DNA from 2 places in the Clostridium sp. genome. Region 1 is predicted to be linked to the other one. Evidence: riboswitches for the same ligand, from Rfam matches in the RefSeq annotation. Region 1 holds a riboswitch; the other holds the start of a gene.
What was found. Region 1 has a riboswitch for S-adenosylmethionine ahead of LKE46_RS05460 (nitrogenase component 1). Riboswitches for the same ligand answer to the same signal wherever they lie in the genome.
Positions count from the first base shown of each region.

Region 1 (6,055 bases):
CAGAACTGGATAAAGAAGGCAAAGTTGAACTTAATAAAAAATCTCAATCCAATACTGTAAATTCACAGCCGGAGGAAAAAACTTCTGATATTTCAGATAACAATAGTAGTAAATCTACAGCCAGGTCTGTTAGTATTACCGGATATATTACTTCAGAAGATGATTTTGCAGCTGGACTTAAAGAAGATACTGCAAATATGGTATATATGAGATTGATGGCTCTGTCCGGACTGGGAATAACCTTTCAGCAAAATGGCAGCTGGGTATTTTACTATTTTGACGGTAATATTGCTTCAGACAATAAAAGTGGTAAAGACGGAAAATGGACTTTTAATGGTAGTGGATCGCAGTTGACTGCATGGAATATTGTCCAGAAACATGTAAAGGAAGGTAAGGGCAAATATCCGGTTCAAGTTACGGTAAAGGGAGTATTAAAAGGAAACACCGGTACTAATCCGGGGCCGGATGCTGATGGCAAAAAGTTCCCTGTAATAACTGTTGAATCCATAAATTAAAATAGGATTTGAATGGAGTCTTGGTTATGAAAGAACAGAAAAGAAGAATACTTGTAGTAGATGACGAGATAAAAATTGTGGAAGTTGTAAAATCATATCTTCAGAGAGATGGATATTCTGTATATTCTGCATACGATGGAAATACCGTTATGGATATGTTTGACAAAGTAAATCCTGATCTCATGATTCTGGATCTTATGCTTCCGGATATTTGTGGAGAAAAACTATGCAGTATTTTAAGAAAGAAGTCCAAGGTGCCTATCATAATGCTTACAGCCAAAACTTCAGAATCTGATATACTCAATGGATTTGACATAGGAGCAGATGACTATGTAATAAAACCTTTCAGTCCAAAACAGCTTGTGGCAAGAGTGAAATCACTTCTAAGAAGAACAGTGGATGATAAAGATATTATGGATTACATAATTTCCATAGATAACGGCAGGTTGACAATAAACAACTCAAGCTATGAAGTTAAAAAATCAGGCAGTATAGTCAATCTTACCCCTGTTGAGTACAATATACTTACAGTTATGGCAGGACATCCTGAAAAAATTTTTACAAGAGAAGAATTGATATCCATTGTACTGGGAAAAAATTTTGACGGATATAACAGGGCTATTGATTCACATATAAAGAACTTGAGACAAAAAATTGAAGATAATTCCAGAAACCCTGTATACATTTTGACTGTAAGAGGAATAGGTTATAAATTTGGTGGAATTGTAGAAAAAAGATATTGACATATTCAATAATATTGAATATACTAATAGAAGTATATAGCTTATCAAGAGAGGCGGAGGGACAGGCCCTTTGATGCCCGGCAACCTGGATTTTATTCAAGGTGCCAATTCCTGCAGGATGAAATATACCTGGAAGATAAGATAATGGAAGAAATAACCTTCCCGTATCTTTTGCAGGGGAAGGTTTTGTTTTTTATTTACAGTTAATTGGTTGACCAGATATACTGGAGACTAAGTAAAGCCGGCGATGTATATTCGTAGTGTTTTACCTAGTCTTTTTTGTCAATTGGATTTTAGTAATTATTGATAAATATAAAAGGGAGGATACAATTTTGAGCATAAATATAAAATCACCGGAAATTAAAATAAGAGAAACAAGACTTGGATCAATTACGGGCTTTTTTGGAAATGCATCCCAACTATGCGAAATGTCAAAGGGGAAAAGGCTTTGTGACAGAAAACATTCTTTCAGTCAATGCCTCGGATGCAGCTCGGGAAACGCACTTTGCCAGCTTGTAATGATACAGGATGCAGTTGTTATAAACCATGCTCCGCTTGGATGCTCGGCAGACTTTTCGGATTTTAATTTTACAAACAGAGTAGGCCAGAGAAAAAGAAATTTCAAACTTAGAAATGCCAGACTGCTGAGTACAAATCTTGAAGAAAAGGACACTATTTATGGAGGGGGAGAAAAATTAAAGACTACAATAGAAGAAGCTTTTAACAGATTCAATCCCAAGGCAATTTTTATAACTGCGTCCTGTGCATCTGGTATTATAGGAGATGATATAGAAACAATAGCTGAAGATGCAGAAAAAAAATTCAAAATACCTGTAGTGTATATTCCCTGCGAAGGGTTCAAGTCAAAGATGTGGACAACAGGCTTTGATGCTGCATATCATGGAATAATAAGAAAAATAGTCAAACCTCCTGTTAAAAAGCAAAAAGATCTAATAAATGTAATTAACTTCTGGGGAAGTGATATTTTTACAGATTTGTTTGGAAAAATAGGATTGAGGCCAAATTATATAGTTCCTTTCTCAACTATAGAGCAGCTTCAAAAAATGTCAGAGGCTGCAGCTACAGTTCAAATATGTCCTACACTTGGAACGTATCTTGCAGCAGCACTTGAGCAGGAATATGGAGTACAGGAGGTAAAGGCACCTCCTGCTTACGGAATAAAGGGAACGGATGAATGGTTTAGAGAACTTGGGAGAATTACAGGAAAAGAAGCCGAGGTAGAGGAATTGATAAAATCTGAAAAGGAAAAAATATATCCTGAACTTGAAAAGCTGAGGAGCAGGTTAAAGGGTAAAAGGGCTTACATTACAGCTGGTGCGGCACATGGTCACAGTTTGATGGCTCTTCTTGAAGACCTTGGAATGAAAATTGTGGGAGCATCCATATTTCACCATGATCCATGCTATGATAACGGGGCGGAAGCAGCTAAGAGCCTTGATCATGCAATAAATACCTACGGTGATATAGAGAATTTCAGTGTATGTGACAAGCAGGCATATGAACTGGTTAATTCGCTTAATAGATTGAAGCCTGATATATTTGTTGCACGACATGGCGGAATGTCAATTTGGGGAGCCAAGCTTGGAATACCAACCTTTTTAATGGGGGATGAGCAGTTTGGACTTGGATATCAGGGATTGATAAATTACGGTAAGAAGGTTCTGGATGTACTTGAAACTCCTGAATTTGTAAAAAATATTGCAGCCCATGCAAAATTTCCGTATACTGACTGGTGGTTCAAACAGAGGCCGGATACTTTTCTGAAGGAGGGAAAATAGCATGCCTAAAATAGTTCAGGAACCAAGACATTATTGTACCCTCGGAGCCCAGCAGTCTGTAATTGCAATAAAAGGGGCAATGCCCATACTTCATTCAGGACCTGGATGTGGTGTGAAGTTATTTAGGGGACTCAGTACGGATTCCGGATATCAGGGTACAGGATATTCAGGCGGCGGAGTAATTCCATGTACAAACGCAACGGAGAGAGAAGTTGTATTTGGTGGAATAAAGAGGCTGCGTGAAGTCATTGACGGAACATTAAAAGTATTAAAAGGAGATCTGTTTGTAGTACTGACAGGCTGCACATCCGATATAGTCGGAGATGATGTAGGCTCGTTGGTGGATGAATATAAAAAAAAGGGCATACCGATAGTTTTTGCTGAAACAGGCGGCTTCAAGGGAAGTAATTTTAAGGGACATGAAGTAGTATTGAAGGCAATAATAGATCAATTTGTCGGGGATAAAAAGCCTGAAGTTAGAAAGGGACTTGTAAATGTGTTTTCATCAATACCTTTTCAGGATACTTTTTGGGGGGGAAACCTTGGCAGCATAAAACATCTGCTTGAAAAAATAGGGCTGGAAGTAAATATACTTTTCGGACCTGAATCAGGTGGAGTGGATGAATGGAAAACAATACCGGATGCAGAATTCAATATAGTGCTTTCTCCCTGGGTCGGAGTTGAAACTGCGGAGCTTTTGAAGGCAAAATATGGGACACCGTATCTGCACTATGCCATCCCTCCTATAGGGGCAAGGGAAACAAGCAGTTTTCTAAGGTCGGTTGCTGATTTTGCAGGACTTGACAAAGAAAGTGTAGAAAAGGTAATAAAAACCGAGGAAGATATTTTTTATTATTACCTGGAAAGATCCGCCGACTTTTTTCTGGAATTCAGATACAGCATACCGGATAGATTCTTTAATATAACGGATTCATTCTATGCTTTGGGAATAAGCCAGTTTCTGTTGAATGAACTTGGCATTGTTCCCGGAGAGCAGTATATTACAGATGATACTCCAATTAAATATCAGGATTATATAAGGGATGAATTTAAAAAAATTTCAGATACAAGGGATTTTAAAATATTCTTTGAAATGGATGGAGAAAAAATAAATGAAAGACTCAGAAGATATGATTTGGGAACACACATTCCATTAATACTTGGAAGCTCCTGGGACAGGGATATAGCTGAAGAATTGAAGGCATTCAGAATAAATATATCAATACCTGTCATGCACAGGCTTGTATTGAATGGCGGTTATCTTGGATACAGCGGTGGACTGAGATTGATTGAGGATATATATGGCAATATTTTGGAGACTTATAAATAATAATTGATTGACTAGAAAACTAGAGGTCAAATTTCTTGTTGTGAGAACACAGTTCTCTTACAGGCAAATTTGATCTTTTTATTATGGAATTATTTAAAAGGAAGGATTTGATATCATGTATAAAATTGCAGTTGCGAGTAGTAATGGAGAAATAATAGACCAGCATTTTGGACAGGCCAATCAGTTCTATATATATGAAGTGAACGATGCTGACTACAAATTTGTGGAGCTTCGCAAATTGGAAAATGTGCCGGAAAATTTCAACTCTGATCATGATAAATTTTTATATATTATAAAAGCACTTTCAGGATGCAGAATTGTCGTCGTCAGCCAGATAGGTCAGGGGGCAATCAAGTTTTTAGGGAAAAACGGTATACATGCTTTTGACGTAGAGGGACCTATAGATTATGCCCTGAAAAAACTTGTGGAATACTATTATAAAGTAGACAAGATAGATAGATATTGCAATTAAAAATATAAAATCAAGGAGAGTTTGATATGTCTGAAGAAAAAGATTATGAATTTGAAACACTTCAGCTTAGAGCTGGATACAAACCTGAAGAACATAATTATGCATGTACAGTTCCAATCTATCAAACCGCATCTTTTAATATTGGTGATACGGATAGGCTCCAGAGATTGAAATCACGAGAGGAGAATGGATTTTTTTATACAAGGAGCGGAAATCCTACTCTTAATATACTTGAAAAGAGAATAACAGCACTTGAGGGAGGAACGGCTGCTATTGCTGTTTCGTCGGGAATGGCTGCAGTAGCTTATTCTCTATTGAATGCAGCAGAAGGCGGGGGAGAAATAATTGCAGTGTATTCAATATATGCAGGTTCATATAATTTACTGGAGCATACACTGCCAAAATTTGGTGTTAAAGTAAAATGGATAGAGAATCCCTATGATACGGAATCTTTTAAAAATGCAATAACAGAGAATACCAAATGCATATTCATAGAATCAATAGGCAATCCATTGATAAATGTCATAGATATAGAAACTATAGCAAATATAGCTCATGAAGAAAATATTCCACTTATTGTCGACAATACTTTTGCAACATCTTATCTTTTAAAACCATTTGAGTTTGGAGCTGATATAGTTGTTTATTCATCTACCAAATCCCTGGCAGGACATGGATCTACACTTGGAGGTTTGATTGTGGAAAATAATAAATTCGATTGGAGCAGTGGAAAATTTCCGCATTTTACAGAACCTGATTATAAAGTGGAAAATAAAAATTTGCTTGAAGTTTTTCCTGATGCACCTTTTACAGCAAGGGTAAGGCTGCACTATTTATCTGAACTTGGAGCAGTTCTAAGTCCATTCAATGCTTTTTTAATACTGCAGGGAATAGAAACATTATCTGTAAGAATTGAGAGAGAAGTTGAGAACACAGAAAAAATTATAGACCATCTATTAAATCACCCACAGGTTTCATGGGTAAGTTATCCTAATATAAAGGATGAAAGAAATTACAGAAACAGGGAGCTTTCAGAAAAGTATTTACCTAAGGGAGCAGGAAGTATATTTTCTTTTGGGTTTAAAGGAAGTCAGGAAGATATAAATAAATTTTTAAATAGTTTAAAGGTATTTAGTTTTCTTGTAAATGTTGGAGATTCAAAATCACTTGTTATACAGCCTTCCCGAACTACACAT
Region 1 covers NZ_JAKVOI010000001.1:1,088,549-1,094,603, forward strand. The annotation lists gene LKE46_RS05450 (hypothetical protein) at 1-515, shown strand, start outside; gene LKE46_RS05455 (response regulator transcription factor) at 542-1,258, shown strand; SAM riboswitch class I at 1,297-1,401, shown strand; gene LKE46_RS05460 (nitrogenase component 1) at 1,591-3,057, shown strand; gene LKE46_RS05465 (nitrogenase component 1) at 3,059-4,387, shown strand; gene LKE46_RS05470 (NifB/NifX family molybdenum-iron cluster-binding protein) at 4,503-4,859, shown strand; gene LKE46_RS05475 (O-acetylhomoserine aminocarboxypropyltransferase/cysteine synthase family protein) at 4,886-6,055, shown strand, end outside.

Region 2 (6,055 bases), 1.5 Mb from region 1:
CTTTTGAGATCCATGAAGCAGGCCAGATATTCTCCAAAATGTACCGGGCACTTTGGCCTGGCCGCAAAGTACTACTGTCATTTTACTTCACCTATAAGAAGATATCCTGATCTCATTATCCACAGGATAATCAAAGAATTTATAAATGGAAAACTGGATGAAAAAGAGATAAAAAGTCTTGATGTAAAAGTGGATTATGCAGCAAGGCAGTCTTCTGAAATGGAAAGAATCGCCCAGGATGCCGAAAGAGAAGTGGATGATCTGAAAAAGGCGGAGTATATGAGCAAGAGAATAGGTGAAGAGTATAATGGAATAGTATCATCTGTAACCAACTTCGGGATGTTCGTGGAACTTGAAAATACAATAGAAGGCCTGGTGCACTTGAGCACTATGACGGATGATTATTATATATATGATGACAGGCATCTTTCACTTATGGGAGAAAAGTCCAGGAAAATCTACAAATTGGGTGACGAGGTAAGGATACAGGTATTGAAGGTGGATTTAGCCGCTCATGAAATTTATTTTGAACTGGTAAAACAGCAGGAGGAACAGATAGCAGATGTGGAAACTCTGGATTTTGAAGCTTAAAAGGGGTGAGATTTATGGCAAAAAACAAAACTGGAAGCAAAACTCTTGCTGAAAATAGGAAGGCAAGACATGACTACTTCATAGAAGAATCAATGGAAGCCGGTATAGAACTTGTAGGGACAGAGGTAAAATCCATACGAGAAGGCAAAGCCAATTTAAAGGATAGTTATGCGGATATAATAAACGGTGAAATCTTTGTCAGAAACATGCATATAAGTCCTTATGAAAAGGGGAATATATATAATAAAGATCCGCTCAGAACAAGAAAACTGCTTCTGCATAAATCCGAGATAAGTAAATTACTGGGATATACGGCACAGAGAGGATATACTTTAGTGCCGCTTGCACTGTACCTTAAACATGGAATGGTAAAGGTAAACCTGGCAGTTGGAAAGGGTAAAAAAGACTATGACAAGAGAAATGTGCTTATGGAAAAAGCTGCTAAGAGAGATATAGACAGGCAGCTTAAAGAAAGATACAGATGAAATACAAGCAGTAGTGAACCAGTTTTAAATTCTGGTTCACTGCTGCTATTTTTTTATAAGTGAATTAAAGTGTTCCAATGAAGAAATGAAATTGTCTGTTTCCACGGGTCCCATATCTTTTATAATGTCAAGAATACAATCGGAAATGAATTCCTTTTTCATAGAGGAAATATCATGTTTTTCTTTGAAATCGTTGGAAAGAGAAAGCCTGACAATTCTGCGATTGTCTTCAGGGATTTCCCTGATTACTATGCCCTGCTTTTCAAGCCTGTCTATTATGCCTGAAACAGTACTTTTAGTAAGCATCATGCATTCGCTTAATTCATTCAAGGTTACATAAGGCATTTTGTACAAATGAAATATAACCGAAAGCTGCGGCACTGTAAAGCCATATTTATTTGCACTTTTTTTGAACTTTGTAGTTAAAGATCGCTGTATGTTTTTGAATATATTTATTATTTTGTCCGCCTGTATTGAAAACAGTTTATCATCTGGGCATGGAGGCTGATTTTCTATTAGTGATATTGTACTCACCTTCCTATAGTAAAAATGTTATTATAATAATGCTACTACAATTACCGTTAAAATTACAATACAAATTGAAAAATTATCAGTAAAATAATTAAACTTTTTTGGAATTGTCCATTTTATTGAATCCCAGATATCTTGTTTTATACAAAATTAATATTTTTTAGAATGTTTCTTCCTTTATAGTAATTATTAGGGAAGGAGGGAAGAAACATGTCTAATATAAAAGATATTCTGTTGGAAATGCAGGAATTGAGAAAACATCTGAATGATTTAGTCAAACAGAAAAACAATTTATTAAATCCGGAAGTAATTGCAGCAAGTAAGATGTTGGATTCATTGCTAAATGAATATAGCAGGATAATCAAAAACAAAGTAGACAAGTAGAAAAAGGGGAGGTAGGTACCTCCTCTTTATAAACTTATCCACAATATATGTTGATAATATGTTGATAACTTGTGAATATAGCATATTTAAAGATATTCAAAATGTATTTATAAAGTCTTTGGCTATATCGGATAAATACCTATTTCTAACCCATACTACTGCAGGACGAGTTTTGAGGGATAATTCGTTTATTTCAATATATTTTAAACTTAGTCGGGGAATCAGCTCTGAAGCAGATTTTGGAACCACACCTATACCAATACCAGTAGCAGCCCATAGTAAAACCGACCTTGCATCTTCATTTTCACATAGTATTCTAGGTTCGAAACCAATTTGATGACAGGATGAAATTAGCATATCTTTAAATTTGTGGTCTACTATCAACGGCTTGTTTATTAAACCGTCTAAACTGATTTTATTTTTGAGACTGTCAAAATAGGAACCCTGTTTTACAACTGCAACCATTGATTCACTTGGAAGCAGCAATGATTCAAACTTTTCAGAATTAAAAGGAGTAAATACTATACCAACTTCTATAATTCCTGTATTGAGGAGTTTGAGAATTTCAGAGGTGCTGCTTTCTCTTATAGTAAAGTTTATGTGGGGATACTTTTCATGAAAATCATTTAATTTTTTCAGCAGTATTGTAGTACCGGAAGATGCTACTGTACCTATAGATAGTATACCCTTAAATCCGTCCTTTAAATTTTCAAGTTCTTTTTTTGTATTTTTAGTCAGTTCAAGAATTTGTTTGGAACGGTATTGAAGTATCCTTCCCGCATCAGTTATTTGCAGCTTTCTTGTATTTCTTTCTATCAATTTAATTCCAAGCTCTTTTTCCAGCAGTTTGAGCTGCTGACTTAATGGAGGCTGTGCTATGTGAAGTTGTCGTGCAGCTTTAGTTATACTTCCCTTTTCTACTATTGTAAGAAAGTACTTGAGTTGTCTTATATCCATGATAATCACCCTTCATAATTTATATCTTATAGCTATAAATTAGATATGTTTTTGGTATTTGTAATATATTATTTTCTTTGATATAATAATACACAAAGTTGAAGAAATATAAAAGAAATATTTGCAATGATGGAGAAGAGTAGGTTGAGAAAAGTTCGAAGAGAGGGATTTTTGTAAGCTGTGAGAAGTCCTGAACGGAATTAACTGAAGTGCATTCTTGAGCATTAATTATAGAGTTGCTGTATGAGAATCTATTTACAGTAAACAGAGTGGGACCGCGGATAAATTCTGCCTCTGCATTAAGAGAACAGGATTTTTTGTATTTGCATAATTTATAGAAAATTTAATAGTGGATTATTGACAAAGTGGAATATATAATTATATGTTGAAAACTGTATATTCTCTTATCACGAGAGGCAGAGGGACTGGCCCTATGAAGCCCGACAACCAGCATTTTTCATTAGAATGCAATGGTGTTAATTCCTGCAGAGTATTTACTATTCTGAGAGATAAGAAAAATAGTTGATTTTGAAATGTTTTAGATTGAATTCAAGCTGTTTTTCTTATTTGAAAAACAGCTTTCTTAATTAAGTCAAAATATGAGGTGTGTAAAGATGAACGTAAAGTCCGGCTTTAGTAAAAAAATTAAATTTATTGGTAGAATAGGTATTGCACTTATAGTTCCGATAATACTTATTATACTGTGGCAAATTTTAAGTGATAGAGGACTTATTAAACAGTCCGTACTACCGTCTCCTCATACCATATTTCTGGCATTTATAGATATGGTTAAAAGTGGAGATCTGGCGAGAAATTTGTCTATAAGTATACTGAGAGTTATAAAAGGCTATTGTATAGGTGCATCTTTAGGAATAATATGTGGTATATTCATTGGATTGTTCAGAATAGCAGAAAATGCTGTTGACCTGCTTATAGGGTTTTTAAGACCAATTCCTATTGTGGCATGGGTTCCCGTTCTTATACTATGGATGGGAATAGGTGAAGCTTCTAAAATAACGGTAATAGTAATCGGAAGTTTTTGGCCGATACTTATAAATACTATTTATGGAATAAAGGGAGCAGACAAAAAGTATTTGGAAGTTTCTGAAATATTAGAAAAAAGTAAGCTTGAGACACTTGAAAAAATAGTTTTTCCATCAGCACTGCCATCTATTTTTACAGGCCTGCGCATTGGAATTGGAAGTGCATGGATGAGTGTAATTACAGCAGAGATAATTGCAGCAACTTCAGGTATAGGATATTCAATATCCTATGCAAGAGAATTATCACAACCGGATATAATGCTGGTAGGGGTTGCTTCAATAGGTGTAATTGGATTCTTGATAGATTATATAATAAAGAAGCTGCAAATTTTAGTTGTAAGATGGGATTCAGGTAGCTAAGATTGATTAATTAGGGAGTTGAGAAATCATGTCCGTGGTACAGGAGAAACCAGGTGCTATTGAAATAGAAAATTTGAATAAAACTTTTAAAAAAGAAGGTGGTGATCTCAATGTTTTAAACAATATAAATTTATCAGTTAAACAGGGAGAGTTTTTAAGTATTGTTGGATCAAGTGGATGCGGGAAAAGTACTCTGCTTAGAATAATAGTCGGTCTGGATAGAGATTATGTAGGTAATATACTTTCCTATGGTAAGGCTGTCGATGGTCCTGGAATAGACAGAGGAATGGTGTTTCAGGAATCCAGACTTTTCCCATGGCTTACAGTAGAAAAAAATATAGAATTCGGAATAAGCAAGAAGATGTCCAAAGAAGAAAAGAGAAAGCTGGTTTATGAACAGTTGGACCTGGTTGAATTAACTAATTTTGCGAAGTCCTATCCTTCCCAGCTATCAGGAGGGATGAAACAGAGAATAAGTATTGCCAGGTCACTTATAAACAAACCAAAACTGTTGCTGCTGGATGAGCCTTTTGGTGCACTGGATGCTATGACACGCATTAATATGCAGCAGGAAATTCTTAAAATATGGAAGAAGGAAAATACTACCATGATACTTGTAACCCATGATATAGATGAAGCAGTTTATCTTGGAGACAGGGTGGTTGTATTGTCCAGTAGACCCGGCAGAGTCAAGAAGATTATACCTGTTGGTTTACCTAGGCCCAGAGACAGAAGCAGCTATGATTTTACACGTATTAAAAGTCAAATATATGATGAGTTCTTTACAAAAGTGGAAAATCCATTTTCATATAACATATAATATAAGATTTTGGATGGAGGAGATTGTTCCCATGACTTATTTAAAGTATCTGGAATGTTCAAAATGCGGGAAGATATATTCGGCTGATCAACCGCAGAACTTATGTCGGTGCAATGGGCCGCTGCTTGCACAATATGATCTTGATAAAATAAGGAAAAATATAAATAAAGATGTTTTTAAAACAAGAAGAAAAGGTATTTTTAGATTTAGAGAACTTCTACCCATAAAAGAGGGAAAAAATATGGTTACAATGGGTGAAGGCGATACACCTGTAATCAAGATTAAAAAGCTGGGAAAAAAAATTGGTGCTGAAAATCTCTATATAAAAGATGAAGGATTGAATCCTACGGGCACTTTTAAGGCAAGAGGTGCTGCTGTAGGTGTTTCAAAAGCAAAAGAACTTGGAATAAAAACCATAGCCATGTCCACTTCTGGAAACGCAGGAAGTGCTTGGTCAGCGTATTCGGCCAGAGCAGGAATCAAACTCGTGGTTGTCATGTCTGATGATGCTGCAGTTCTGGCTAAGAAGCAGGCTTTTGTATATGGGTCAAAAACTTATCTTGTAAAAGGTCTTATATCTGATGCAGATAAGATAATAAATAAAGCTATAAAAAAATATGGATGGTTTGAGGCGGTCACTCTAAAGGAACCCTATAGAATAGAGGGAAAAAAGACTATGGGACTGGAAATTGCCGAGTACTTCGACTGGGAATTTCCGGATGCCATACTCTATCCAACGGGAGGAGGTGTAGGAATAATTGGAATATGGAAGGCTTTTCAGGAGCTCAGGGAACTTGGATGGATAAATGGCAAAGTTCCAAAAATTATTGCCGTTCAGGCAGAAGGGTGTGCTCCCATTGTAAAAGCATTTAAAGAGAATAAAG
Region 2 covers NZ_JAKVOI010000001.1:2,634,264-2,640,318, reverse strand. The annotation lists gene rnr (ribonuclease R) at 1-591, shown strand, start outside; gene smpB (SsrA-binding protein SmpB) at 606-1,076, shown strand; gene LKE46_RS12890 (MarR family winged helix-turn-helix transcriptional regulator) at 1,122-1,610, opposite strand; gene LKE46_RS12885 (aspartyl-phosphate phosphatase Spo0E family protein) at 1,818-1,991, shown strand; gene LKE46_RS12880 (LysR family transcriptional regulator) at 2,088-2,948, opposite strand; SAM riboswitch class I at 3,350-3,464, shown strand; gene LKE46_RS12875 (ABC transporter permease) at 3,563-4,351, shown strand; gene LKE46_RS12870 (ABC transporter ATP-binding protein) at 4,380-5,171, shown strand; gene LKE46_RS12865 (threonine synthase) at 5,203-6,055, shown strand, end outside.
Region 2: another riboswitch for S-adenosylmethionine. It lies ahead of LKE46_RS12875 (ABC transporter permease); the one in region 1 lies ahead of LKE46_RS05460 (nitrogenase component 1).